DNA from 4 places in the Enterococcus saccharolyticus subsp. saccharolyticus genome. Region 3 is predicted to be linked to each of the others. Evidence: a T-box and tRNA genes for the amino acid it is inferred to sense, from the RefSeq annotation. Region 3 holds a T-box; the other regions hold tRNA genes.
The links. A T-box is a leader RNA that pairs with one kind of tRNA and senses whether it is charged. The one in region 3 lies ahead of argS (arginine--tRNA ligase), so its partner is inferred to be a tRNA-Arg.
Positions count from the first base shown of each region.

Region 1: it encodes a tRNA-Arg, which carries the amino acid that the T-box ahead of argS (arginine--tRNA ligase) is inferred to sense. The anticodon was not compared.
Region 2: it encodes a tRNA-Arg, which carries the amino acid that the T-box ahead of argS (arginine--tRNA ligase) is inferred to sense. The anticodon was not compared.
Region 4: it encodes a tRNA-Arg, which carries the amino acid that the T-box ahead of argS (arginine--tRNA ligase) is inferred to sense. The anticodon was not compared.

Region 1 covers NZ_CP118957.1:1,702,353-1,705,766, forward strand. The annotation lists gene PYW32_RS08710 (PadR family transcriptional regulator) at 1-118, shown strand, start outside; gene PYW32_RS08715 (DUF2812 domain-containing protein) at 102-317, shown strand; gene PYW32_RS08720 (Cof-type HAD-IIB family hydrolase) at 825-1,664, opposite strand; tRNA gene PYW32_RS08725 (tRNA-Arg) at 1,809-1,880, opposite strand; gene PYW32_RS08730 (GNAT family N-acetyltransferase) at 1,953-3,104, opposite strand; partial or broken gene PYW32_RS08735 (DUF3284 domain-containing protein) at 3,153-3,414, opposite strand, start outside.
Region 2 covers NZ_CP118957.1:664,387-667,800, forward strand. The annotation lists gene proS (proline--tRNA ligase) at 1-619, opposite strand, end outside; T-box leader at 708-913, opposite strand; gene PYW32_RS03465 (O-methyltransferase) at 1,024-1,719, shown strand; tRNA gene PYW32_RS03470 (tRNA-Arg) at 1,822-1,895, shown strand; gene PYW32_RS03475 (MarR family winged helix-turn-helix transcriptional regulator) at 2,060-2,467, shown strand; gene PYW32_RS03480 (nitroreductase family protein) at 2,483-3,121, shown strand; gene PYW32_RS03485 (DUF1304 domain-containing protein) at 3,144-3,414, shown strand, end outside.
Region 3 covers NZ_CP118957.1:935,672-939,085, forward strand. The annotation lists gene argB (acetylglutamate kinase) at 1-258, shown strand, start outside; gene argF (ornithine carbamoyltransferase) at 277-1,284, shown strand; T-box leader at 1,345-1,539, shown strand; gene argS (arginine--tRNA ligase) at 1,614-3,305, shown strand; gene PYW32_RS04950 (arginine repressor) at 3,345-3,414, opposite strand, start outside.
Region 4 covers NZ_CP118957.1:1,820,471-1,823,884, forward strand. The annotation lists gene PYW32_RS09355 (sugar-binding transcriptional regulator) at 1-581, opposite strand, end outside; gene rpoN (RNA polymerase factor sigma-54) at 815-2,131, opposite strand; tRNA gene PYW32_RS09365 (tRNA-Arg) at 2,188-2,259, shown strand; gene rpoE (DNA-directed RNA polymerase subunit delta) at 2,692-3,294, opposite strand; gene PYW32_RS09375 (YwiB family protein) at 3,381-3,414, opposite strand, start outside.

The DNA of each region.
Region 1 (3,414 bases), 770 kb from region 3:
ATATCAGACGACAAAATATGGCAAACAAATTTTGGAAGCAGAAGTGTTAAGAATGCAACATTGTATCAATATATTTGATTCAAATAATAGGGGTGAAAAAAATGAAGAGACAATTTAAGTTTTTCTTATCGTTAGAAAAAGAGGAACGGTGGTTAAATAAAGAACTTGCCAAAGGTTGGCAACTTGTTGATGGCACGACAGGGTATACGTTTGAACAATCTACGCCAACTCACAGAATCATCCAATTAGATTACCGTAAGTTTCCTACAAAAGATGCGTTTGAAGAATATGTCCTATTTATGTCAGACAGCGGCTGACAACATATCCGGGGTTCTAAAAATAGTGGCAAACAATATTTTATTGGTTCTAGTTCTCAAAATCATGAAATATTTTCAGATAATGAGTCCAAAATCGAACGGGAGAAAAGAAACCGAAATGCTTTACTTGGTTCGCTTGCTATTTTTATTGCACTATTCATTATCTTTCGAACGTCAAATAATACGGCTATCGATTTTACGCTATTGACACATCCACAAAAAGCCTTCTTAACACCTGGATTATGGAATGCAACTGGCAAAGATTTTATCTTTTCTTTCTTATTTGAACTTCCCTTTGCATTCGCTCGCTTTTTGGCTGTGGGTAGTATCCCCTTGATAATTATCATCCTGACTATCTTAATAATCCAAAGACAACTAGTTATCCGCCACTATAAAAACGCTGAAATAAAATTTTAAATATACAAAAAAACTGCCACTGCTAGAAAGTGACAGTTTTTTTCGCACTCTATTGGACTGACATCAGTTTTTTCAAAATAATTTTTCGCTTCAATATAAATGCAGTTCCTCTAAAGCACTTGCTATACCACCTTCATCGTGTGTAAGTGTCACAATATCTGCAGCCTCTTTTAAAACAGCTTGCGCATTGCCTATCGCAATACGAAGTTCAACTGCTTCAAACATCGATAAATCATTATGCCCGTCGCCAAATGCAATGGTGTCACATTTTTCTTTTTTTAGATACTGAATAACGGTTTCAATGGCTATTTTTTTAGTAATATTTTTGATACCAATCTCTCCACTATCTGGACCAAAAATAGGAACGGTACTTCGTAACATATAGAACTCACCATCATATTTCTCATGAATTTTTTCATAAGGCACTGTCTGATTTACAAAAGAAACCTTATTAACGTCTTCATAATCAATTTGTGTGTGATCTTCAATTAAAAGATCTAAAAACCAAGTAATATCTTGTAATTTTGTTTGTCCTTCAATTGAGTCTTTTGGCGTTCCATTTAACACTAAGCTTTGTAACTTCTGTTTAAGATTTTTACTAGCAAATAATCCTTGATTCGATTCTAAATAATACTCTACTGCATTTTCTTCAAGAAAAGTGACGATTTTTTTTAGTTCAATAGCATCAAAAACTTCATGTAAAATAATTTCACCATCAACTTCGCAATAACCACCACCGGCACCAATCATACCTCTAATTAGTAAGTTGAACACTTCTTCAGGAATTTCCGCTTTTGAACGCTCGGTACATAAAAAGAAATCGTGACTATTTTCATACGTTTTTATAATTGCTTGTTTCGCACTTTCGGGTACTCTTCCTGCCTCATTACACAACGTTCCATCAACATCTAAAAAAATTATTTTTCCCAATATTCCTCCTTATCTAAACAAAAATTCAAACACATTTATTATCTTTAGTAGCAACATAAACACTAGTAATATCATCTAAAATAGTAGCTAATTGTAAATAAAAAGCTGAAATCTTGCATCACAAAGATTCCAGCTTTTTTCTAACGTCCCCTGCCGGAATTGAACCAGCAACTAAGTCTTAGGAGGACCTTGTTATATCCATTTAACTAAGAGGACGAGTGACAAAAAGTCTGTTATTATTTTATCGCTAACCTTCCAAAAACGCAAGGTTAGCGATAAAATAACTTCTTAGAAATAATCTTCTAAAACAGGCGTTTCTTTCGGTAAAATCGCTTCAATCACAGGCATCAATTTTTCATCCACTGTTACTTCATTGAAAAAGACGAGCTGTTGTAAAGATTGATAACCTAAAAATAGTTGCGTAAATCGTTGCACAGAAAGGGTTAAAGTCGGTAGCTTGGTTTTCGCTACTTTATTTATGGTTCCATCTGTATTGATTTCAAAAATTCCTTCGTTCCATGAAGCATAGCTGTCTTCAGGGATCTGAATCGCAAATGATTCTTGTAAGTTATCAAATGGATAAATGGTTAAAAATGCTTCTACATCAACAATACGTACCATCATTTCTGGACGAATCGTCGCATTGACAAGTGGTTTTTCTTGTAAAAAGAACGCACTATTTTTATTATATCCTTGTTCGTAACGAATTTCACTCACTGACTCTTTATGTGTCGCAATATAACGATTTAGCGCATGATATGCATGACCACTCAAGACTTCCCATTCTGCACAATGGAATTTCCCATTTAGAATTTGATAAACTAAATAGCCTTCTGCCATTCCTGCTTCATTGTAATAAATCGCAAAATAATACGGGCGCTGAATACGGAATTTATAGTCATACCACCAGTCTTCTCTTTGTAAACCACCATGTTTGTTACGGTTAGAGGCTTGATAGACTGTTTTGATGTCTACTTTCGCATCTTCCCATGTTTGACGACGAATTTTCCCTGGCACCCGTTTACTATCTGGCCATTTACGACTTGGAACATCATAAGCAATTCGTTCAAAAATTAGTTCGTAGCCGTAGCGACGATAAAAGGGATATGAAAATGGTGCCAGATAAGAAAACAGAACCTTATTTTCTTTGCAGTCATTTAAAATATCCGTCATCAACTGATCAATCCGTCCTTCACCGCGATAACTTGGATCAGAAGAAACAAATCCAACACCCGCCATTTCGAATACTTGATTAAAAAATTGGACTTTTAAGGGCGTGGCAAGAATCTGACTGGCTAAGGTTTCACCATCATATGACCCATAATGTTTGGAATGTTCCACAATGTAGTTTAAACGATTTTTATATTCTTCACTTTGATTAAATTGAAACGCATAGTGGGCAAGTTGATAGATTGCTTCTGCTTTCGTTGTTTCTTGCATTGATTTCCCCCCTCATTAAAAATGAAAAAAGAGTCCGTGTTGACTCTTTTAACACGACTCTTCTATCATGGTGAGCATACGTTTAAATTGACGTTTTTTGAAAAAGCCTAAGATGATTCCAAAAAGCATGTCATTCATTTTTTGCATTGTACCAAATGACTCCATCGTTTCTTGATAACGGACTTCACAGGTATGCTCATCAATCGAAACAATATCATATTTTACATGAAAATCATTTCTCGTTGTCGATGTGCGAAAATGGTACGCTTTGTTTGGCACAACTTTTTCAATTTTAATTTTTGCACGATTT
Region 2 (3,414 bases), 270 kb from region 3:
AATACGTTTCTTCTGCACCGGCAAAACGTTCAGACGGTGTTTTTTCACCTTTATAGACAGGGATTGCTAGAAACTCTTCGCATAAACGTGCGTATTCATCTAAAACACGTAACGTACGTTTGCGCGCATCGTCAGCATCAGCGTGTGCAGTATGTCCTTCTTGCCATAAAAATTCAGACGTACGTAAGAACGGTAAAGTTTTCTTTTCCCAGCGGAAGACGTTAGCCCATTGGTTAATTTCGTAAGGTAAATCACGGTAAGAATTAATCCAATCAGAAAAAGCTGTTCCAATCATCGTTTCAGAAGTTGGACGCAATGCTAAAGGTTCTTCTAATTTTTCATCACCAACTTCAGTGACCCAAGGAAGTTCTGGAGCGAAACCTTCGATATGGTCAGCTTCTTTCATAAAGAAACTTTTTGGAATTAACATTGGGAAATAGGCGTTACGAATTCCTTCGCTACGGAGAAACTTATTGAACTCCTCTTGAATGTGTTCCCATAATTCAAAACCATCGGGACGGAAGATGATTGAGCCTCTAACAGGTGAGTAAGACATCAATTCTGCTTTTTGAACGGTTTGTAAATACCATTCTGTAAAATCATTTTTTTGTTCTGCCATTTTGTTTCCTCCTAAATATAATTGACAACAATTGGTATATTGGATTAGCTTTCGAGAGCTGAAAGCAAAATAAAAACACTTCATCCTAAAAAAGGACGAAGTGTTGAACATTCGCGGTACCACCTTTGTTGATTGTATTGTACAATCCAGCTCGAAAAAGGATAAGGGCTTTAACCCGACTGCTTTTCAGTCATTACCATTGGTAGGTTCACAAAAATAGGGGTATCAAGGTTCCAGCCTTGCCTTGACTCTCTAAAACATATTTTTGTTACTAATCCAAATCCTGTCTATAGACTAATCGGAATTACTAAAAAAAGCAAGTAGAAGTTTTTAGAGGGAAAAGATTGCAGGTTGTCTCTGAAATTCGTATAATGAAAAACAGTGAATAAGTAGGAGTGTAGAACATGAGAAACGAAATGATGTATCGACCAGTCGTAAAACCAGAACTTGTCGCGTTTTTACGTAATGAGCAAAAACAATTATCTGGAGAATTAGGTCAGATTGAAAAAGAAGCAAATGAAAATGAAGTGCCCATTATTCCGCACGAAACAGTTGTTTTTATGCAATTTTTATTAGGTCAAATTAAACCAAAACAAGTATTAGAAATTGGGACAGCGCTTGGTTTTTCTTCAAGTTTAATGGCTCAATATGTTGGTGAAGACGGGCACGTGACAACGATTGATCGTTTTGATGTGATGATTCGTAAAGCGAAAAAAACGTATAAACGTCTTGGCTTAGAAGATAGAGTAACGTTGTTAGAAGGACAGGCAGCAGATATTTTACCTGAATTAACTGGACCCTACGATTTTATTTTTATGGACAGCGCCAAATCAAAATACATTGAATTTTTACCAGAATGTCTGCGTCTATTAAAAAAAGGTGGCGTCCTAATGGTCGATGATATTTTTCAAGGGGGCACCATTTTAGATCCAATTGAAGAAATTCCACGTAATCGTCGGACGATTCATCGCAAGCTAAAACGCTTTTTAGATGTCATTAACAGTCATCCAGACTTAACTACCAGTTTAGTACCTTTAGGTGACGGGATTGCGTTAATTACCAAAGAAGCAGATGAAGTGATCATCGAGCCAGCAGAATAAGTGCTTTTAAGGTGTCTCTTGCAGACACCTTAAAAAATAACAGAAAAACAATTGACATTTGTGTGGATATTCCATATAATAATTTTTGTTGCTAAAACATCTGTCATAGTAGCTCAGCTGGATAGAGCATCCGCCTTCTAAGCGGACGGTCGGGGGTTCGAATCCCTCCTGTGACGCTAATGAACCACTAGAAACCTTGGTTTCTAGTGGTTTTTTGTTTGTTTAAATAGTTATTTCTTTCATTAATATAAATGATTCGAGCAAAGTAATTTACAAATATATTTTTTTCTTTTATATTTGACTAGTCAATTATTGATAAGTCAATTGTAGGGGGACAAAAATGAACCTTAGAGAAATAAGTAAGTTATTTTATCAATTAAAACTTGCGAACCAAGAACTGACAGCTAAGTTTGAGAAAGAAACAGGGTTTAGCATTACGCGGTATGAGTTGATGATGTTTTTAAAAGAAAATGGCCCTTGCTCGCAGACTAGTTTGCAACAAGAATTGAAAATTGATAGTGCGGCTGTGACGAGACATTTAAAAATATTAGAAGAAAAAAAGTATGTGACTCGTGAAAGAAATAAACACAATAATCGAGAAGTTTTTGTAAAAATCACACCACAAGCATTCGACGAGTTATCCACATGCGAGCAGAAGTACCATTCTTCTGAAAAGCCAATCAATATCTCGTTGAGTAAGCAAGAAGGAGAACTTCTACTAGAATTATTAACGAAATTAGTCAAATGAAAGAAGGAAATAGAAATGGCAAATAAATTAGTCAACAATGATTTTTCAGCAATTACCTTTGAAAGAAAATCTGTACGTGTGTATGATGAAACATATAAAATTTCTCATGAAGAAATGCTTGAGATGATTCAAGAGGCAACACTTGCACCATCTTCCGTGAATATGCAACCGTGGCGTTTTGTAGTAGTAGAAAGTGACGAGCAAAAAGCGAAGTTAAAACCGTTGATTCGTTTTAACACACGTCAAAATGATACCTCATCTGCGATGATTTTGATTTTTGGTGATATGGCGTGCTATGAATTAGGCGAAGAAATTTATAACCAAGCAGTAGCAGAAGGGAAAATGCCAGCAGAAGTGAGAGACCAACAATTGGAGGCAATTATTCCTTATTATCAAAATTTCACCAGAGAACAAATGAATGATGTTGTGAAAATTGATGCCAGTTTAGCAGCGATGCAATTGATGTTAGTTGCTCGTGCACATGGGTATGAAACCAATCCAATTGGTGGTTTTGAAGCAGATCAATTGGCTGAAATAGTTGATTTAGATAAAGAACGTTACGTGCCAGTGATGATTCTCTCGATTGGAAAAGCCAAGGAAACGGGTTATCCATCTGTCCGATTAGCGGCTGAACGAATTACCACATTCAAATAACATTTTTCTAAGGAGGCAAACGATGTCAATTATTTCCATAGTCTTAATACTTCTCGTTGCATGCGAATTTTTCTATATCATGTATTTGGAAACATTGGCTACCACGTCAGCAACGACAAGCCGTGTTTTTCATCTAAAGCAAGAAAAATTAGCAGATCAAGCGGTCAATACATTGTTTAAAAATCAAGGCGTTTATAATGGTTTAATTGGTGTGGGATTAGTGTATAGTGTCTTTTTTGCGACAGCTTCATTGGAAATTAGTCGCTTAATTTTAGTTTACATTATTTTAGTTG
Region 3 (3,414 bases):
GCTTGTAAAGTTGCGGCAAGTATTAAAGCCGAAAAATTATATTTATTAACCGATGTACCTGGAATAAAAAAAGAATCGGAATGGTTAAAAGAAATTTCAGTAGAAGAAATTTCTCAATTAAAAACAGACAAAGTTGTTACTGGCGGCATGTTACCAAAATTAGACAGTGCACACAAAGCCTTGTTAGCAGGAGTGAAATCAGTTTTTATCAGTAATACAATTGATTCATTTGGCACGGAAATCAAAGCAGTGTGTTGAACGAAACGGGGGGAAAAGATGGAATTTCAAGGAAAGAGTTTTTTAGCAGAGAAAGATTTTACGCAAGCGGAATTGCAGTATTTAATTGATTTGTCACAACATCTGAAAAAACTAAAAAAACAAGGGATTGTGCATCGGTATTTAGAAGGGAAAAATATCGCCTTATTATTTGAAAAAACATCGACACGAACACGGGCTGCTTTCACAGTTGCTGCCGTTGATTTAGGTGCACATCCAGAATTTTTAGGCGCAAACGATATTCAATTAGGGAAAAAAGAATCCGTAGAAGATACAGCCAAAGTATTGGGCAGTATGTTTGATGGCATTGAATTTCGTGGTTCAAGTCAACAAGTAGTAGAAGCTTTGGCAGAACATGCGGGAGTCCCTGTGTGGAATGGTCTGACGGATGAATGGCATCCCACACAAATGATTGCCGACTATTTAACCATTCAAGAAAGCTTTGGAAAAGTCAAAGGAATTAATCTGGTTTATTGTGGTGATGGACGAAATAATGTCGCACGGTCTTTATTAGTGACTGGAGCTATTTTAGGAACCAATGTTCGTATTGTCGCGCCAAAATCCTTGCATCCAGATGAAGCATTAATCGCCTTAGCACAAGAGTATGCGAACCAATCTGGTGCAAAAATTTTAGTCACAGATAATGTGGATGAAGGTGTCTTACATGCGGATGTGTTATATACAGATGTATGGGTATCGATGGGCGAGGAAGACAAATTCGCTGAACGAATTGAGCTATTGTTGCCGTACCAAGTCAATCAAGCGATGATAGAAAAAACGCAAAATGAGCAAGTAATTTTCTTACATTGCCTACCAGCGTTTCATGATGTTGAAACCAATTATGGTCAAGAGATTCAAGAAAAATTTGGTTTGAGTGAGATGGAAGTGACAGATGAAGTCTTCCGAGGCAAACACGGCAGGCAATTTGAACAAGCTGAAAATCGGATGCACTCCATTAAAGCCATTATGGCAGCGACTTTGGGACACTTATTTATCCCCAATGTTTAAAATGAAACACAAGACTAGCGCAATAAAAAAAGATTTGCTATAATCAGTGTACATTTCATACATGATTTAGTGATCAAGAGAGTAACTTTTCATTTTTTAGCTAGCGAGTTCGGGAAGGTGGAAGCCGAAATAAAGAAGAAAAGTGAAGCGCACTTGTGAAAATTTGCTTAGCAAACGGCATCTACCGTTATCAGATAAAGTGGGTTCGATTTGTCGAACAATCAGAGTGGTACCGCGGGAATTCTCGTCTCTAGTGTTTTAAACACTAGGGACTTTTTGTTTGCTGTCAAGCAAAAAATCAATGAGACAACTTTTAGGAGGAAGCATTTATGAACAACAAAGACATCGTATCAAAAGCAATTTTTGATGTGGTCAAAGAAGATTTATCATTTGAACAAGTCCAACAGTTATTAGAAAATCCAAAATCAGCCGATCATGGAGACGTCGCTTTTCCAGCTTTTGCTTTAGCGAAAGTCTATCGTAAAGCACCACAACAAATTGCAGCAGAGTTAGCTGAAAAAATTGATGGTTCATCTTTTGAGAAAATTGAAGTAGTCGGCCCTTATTTAAACTTCTTCATGAATAAAGCAGTGATTACCCAAAATGTTTTAGCGTCTGTAGTTAAAGAAAAAAATCATTTTGGTGATAGTAGTGAAGGAAATAATGCGAATGTACCTATCGATATGTCTTCACCAAACATCGCTAAACCAATTTCAATGGGACATTTACGTTCAACAGTCATTGGGAATTCCATTGGTTTTATTTTAGAAAAAGTTGGCTACAATCCAATTCGTATCAATCACTTAGGTGACTGGGGAACACAATTTGGTAAATTGATTGTTGCTTATAAAAAATGGGGTTCAGAAGAAGCGGTTCGTAATGAACCAATTAATGAATTATTGCGTTTATACGTTGATTTCCATGAAAAAGCGGAAGAAGATAAGTCACTAGAAGATGAAGCCCGTGCTTGGTTTAAAAAACTAGAAGATGGCGATGAAGAAGCCACTGCTTTATGGCAATGGTTCCGTGATGAATCGATGAAAGAATTTAACAAAATTTACGATATGTTAGAAGTATCGTTTGATTCATTAAATGGAGAAGCTTTCTACAACGATAAAATGGTTGAAGTTGTAGAAATGTTAGAAGAAAAACACCTATTAAAAGAAGACCAAGGTGCCGAAATTGTTGATTTATCAAATTATGATTTAAATCCTGCTTTAATCCGTAAATCAGATGGTGCGACATTGTACATCACTCGTGACATGGCAGCTGCGATTTATCGCAAACGTACGTATAATTTTGGTAAGTCACTGTATGTTGTTGGGAACGAACAAAGCTACCACTTTAAACAATTAAAAGCTGTCTTAAAAGAAATGGGCTTTGATTGGGCAGATGATATGTACCATATTCCATTTGGTTTAATTACGAAAGATGGAAAAAAATTATCCACACGTAAAGGAAAAATTGTTTTATTAGAAGAAGTATTAAATGAAGCAATTGATTCTGCAAAAGCCCAAATTAGTGAGAAAAATCCAACCTTAGAAAACAAAGAAGAAGTCGCAAAACAAGTTGGTGTGGGCGCAGTCGTCTTCCATGATTTGAAAAATGATCGTCTCAACAACTTTGACTTTACATTAGAAGAGGTTGTACGTTTTGAAGGAGAAACGGGCCCATATGTTCAATATGCCCATGCACGTGCGATGAGTTTATTAGCAAAAGCTGATTTTACACCTGATGAATCACATGAATATGCTTTAAATGATGATGAAAGTTGGGAAGTTATTAAATTAATCCAACGTTATCCAGAAACAATCAAACAAGCGGCAGATAAATACGAACCATCAGTCATTGCGAAACATTCAATTAAATTGGCACAAGCATTTAACAAATATTACGCAAATACAAAAATCTTGGCAGAAGACGAGCAAAAAGAAGCACGTTTAGCGTTAGTTTACGCTGTAACTGTCTTGTTAAAAGAAGATTTACGTTTATTAGGCTTGCATGCACCAGACAAAATGTAATAAAAAAGACCAAATTCTTTGCGGATTTGGTCTTTTTTATTAGATAGCGTATGTTTTGAAATAGTTTTCAATGACTTGTGCGTCTTCTTCTGTTCGAGAAATCACCACG
Region 4 (3,414 bases), 880 kb from region 3:
TCTGCACTAACAGAATTTGCTTGTACACTAACTGCTTCTCCAATGCCTCCTCTTGCGGGTACGAATAAATTTTCTCGTTGCTCTGTTTCTAAACTAGAAAGTTCACTGGCAACTTGCGCCATCGTGGTACCACCCATCACAGCAATGATGTTTTTCCCATTTGGCAGATTATCGTCCAACGCTTCATAAAGAAGGTGACCAAATTCGCTAATTACTTTTATTTGTTGATCGCTATCGCCACCTGTAATCAAACAACGTGCAATCCCAAAATAACTCGCTAATCGCTTTTCAATCTGGTGCATTTCAAATAATTGGTCCATCATACTTCCTAATTGATTATAAATATCTTCGCCTTTTGGTGTTAACATCATGCCGCTTTTTGAAGATTCAATCAATTTCAGACGTTTCAGTACATCCGTTTCTGTTCGCAACACGCGTTCTGTTAAATCTAAACTTTCAGCCAACGTCCGTCGACCGATGGGTTGCATCCAGTAAACATTTTGCAAAATTCGGTATCTTTCTTGAAGAACCGTCAAAATATCTGGAGCAATAGCTTCAATCAATTTTATTTCATCAAGCATATGCAACCTCCGTTGGACATCTTTCGTCCTAGATAGACTTAATATGACCCATGTGTTGTAAAAAAAAGCGAATTTACTTTTTCAGTACCAATTCCTTACACAAATAATTCTAGCATGTTCTTTTTTATTTATCAACTAATACCCGAAGAAAAAAATAAAAATTCCCGAATTTTCTTTAATTTATCACAAAAAAGGAGGATTTCACAGAAAACTCATGAAACCCTTCCCAATCCTTATGCCTCATCGTATCTTTTACGTTTAGCAGAAGATGGAATTTTTAATAAATCGCGGTATTTTGCGACCGTTCTTCGTGAAATATCAATGCCTTCTTCGTTCAATAGATCGACTAATTTTTGATCAGAAAGTGGCTTGGCTTTGTTCTCAGCATCCACTAATGCTTGTAAACGATGTTTGACATCATTGGTCGAGCGTTCCCCATCATCAGAAGCTAATTTTTGGCTGAAGAAATGTTTTAATTCAAATACACCGAAGTCTGTTTCTAAATATTTGCCATTCACTGCGCGACTAACGGTGGATTCATGGATGGCTAATTCTTCTGAAATATCTTTTAAAATTAATGGTTTTATCGGATGTTCTTTATTTAAAAAGAATTCTTGTTGTCTTTCAACAATTGCTTTCCCCACATTAAAAATGGTATCGCCACGTTGTTCAACTGTTTTTTTCAACCATTCAAAATCTTGCTGCTTGTCTTTCAGATATTTCAAAACATCAGGATCTCCACTTTGTTTCATTTGTTCAAAATAATTTTGCTGAAATTTAATTTCGGGCATCCCGCTGCGGTTAGAAAAAACTGTCACTTGTTGTTCTTCAACTTTAACGGTTAAATCAGGAATGATATACAACCCTTCTGTTGAACCAAAAATTGCACCTGGTGCTGGCGTTAACGTCTGAATGTAATCAAACACTTTTTGAACGTCAGCCAATGAAATCAACAATTTTTTAGCAATGCTGTCCCATTTACGCTCGACTAATTCAATAAAATATTCTTCCAATAATAGATATGCAATTTCTGGTGCATAGTTATCACGCTCTGTTTGTAACATTAAACATTCTTGAAGATTGCGCGCTCCTACTCCTGCTGGTTCTAATTGTTGAATAAGCGTTAACGCATCTAGTAGTTGAATGGGTGTCCCACCTGTTTTCGCCACTGCTTCATCTAACGAAATTGTGAGATAACCATTCAAATCAATGTACTCAACTAAATAAAGAACAAGTGTCCGTAAATATGTATCACGATAATTTAAATGAATTTGATCAATCAAATGTTCAAATAAAGAGATGGTTGTATCGGGAATTTGATTCAAACGATTCATTTCAGTGCCGGTGGATGTACGCGGTTTGGAATAATTCGATGTATAATTCGGTTGTGTGACATCTAATAGTGGGTTTTCTAATGCTTGATTGTCAATAAAGTTAGATAATTCTTCTGTTGAAAATTGTAAAACTTGAATCGATTGCTGCAATTTCTGCGTCATCGCTAGTTTTTGGGTTTGTTTTTGTTGTTGTGAAAACTGTTGCTCGAATTTCATTTTGAATTTCCCCTTGTTTTTTTTCTTAAAGTTCGCTAAACTATGTAAAGTGTTCAGCACCTTTAGTGTAGTGGATATCACGCAAGATTCCGGTTCTTGAGACAGGGGTTCGATTCCCTTAAGGTGCGTTTTGTAACTGATTACAGTATACTTGAAAGCCTAATAAAACGCAAAAACAGACCTAAGAAAACAGCTCAGCAAGTGCCGAGCTGTTTTCTTTTTCTTATAAAATATGTTATACTGTAGAAACGCGAAAGATATTTTTATGCAACACTTTAATTTGTTTTTAAGAAATTTATTCAAACTGGCGTAACTACAGAGTTACAAGGATGTATTAGAGGTTAGGGAATACATCGTTTAAATGAGAAATAGTTAATTTTTAGTAATAGTTATCAACTTTAGAATAAACATATTGATTCGTCAGATAGCCTTCTCTTTAATTAGAGAGGGCTATTGTTCATTTCCCTCATCATACACAATTCTTAAAGAGAATAACAGCAACAACCTCAAGACAAAAAAATCCAAAAAGCTTTTAATAAGCTCTTTGGATTTTCTTACGATTATAATTCTTCGTCTTCTTCATCAAATTCATCGTCGTCATCATCGTCAATGATTGTTAAGTCTTCTTCAATACTTCCAGGAAGTTCTTCTTCATCATCGTCATTTGTTGCGCCGATTTCTTGTAAATCAGAGTTGTATGCTGCGATTTCTTCATCTTCATCGTCATCATCAAATAAATCATCATCATCGTCTTCATCAGTTAGATCTGTATCTTCTGGATCATCATCGTTGTAGTCAATTGCATCTTCATCATCACTAATGAAGGCATTTACTTTCTTACGTTTACGACGGCGTGGTGCATCTTCGTCGTCTTCGTCAATTCCATGGTTTACTTCTTCGTCAATCGAATCAATGGCATACCATGAACGTAAGCCCCAACGATTATCACCTAAAGAAATGAAACTACCATCAATGTTTAAGTCTGTATAAAACTGCGCCAATGAATCACGAATATCACTATCAGATTTTCCTAAATACGTTTGAATCTCATTTACTAAATCTGAAAAATCCATTACATCGCCTTTTTGAGATAAAATTGCACCGGCAACTTCAATCATGGACAATTCGTTTCTATTTACACCTTCAAATACATTAATTTCCAATCGGGACACGTCCTTTCACAGTCTACGTCTAATCATACAAAAATGTTTGCAAAAAAGCAATTTATTCTGATAAAAAACATCAAAAATCAAGCAGTAAATTCTAATGAGAGTTTATACTCA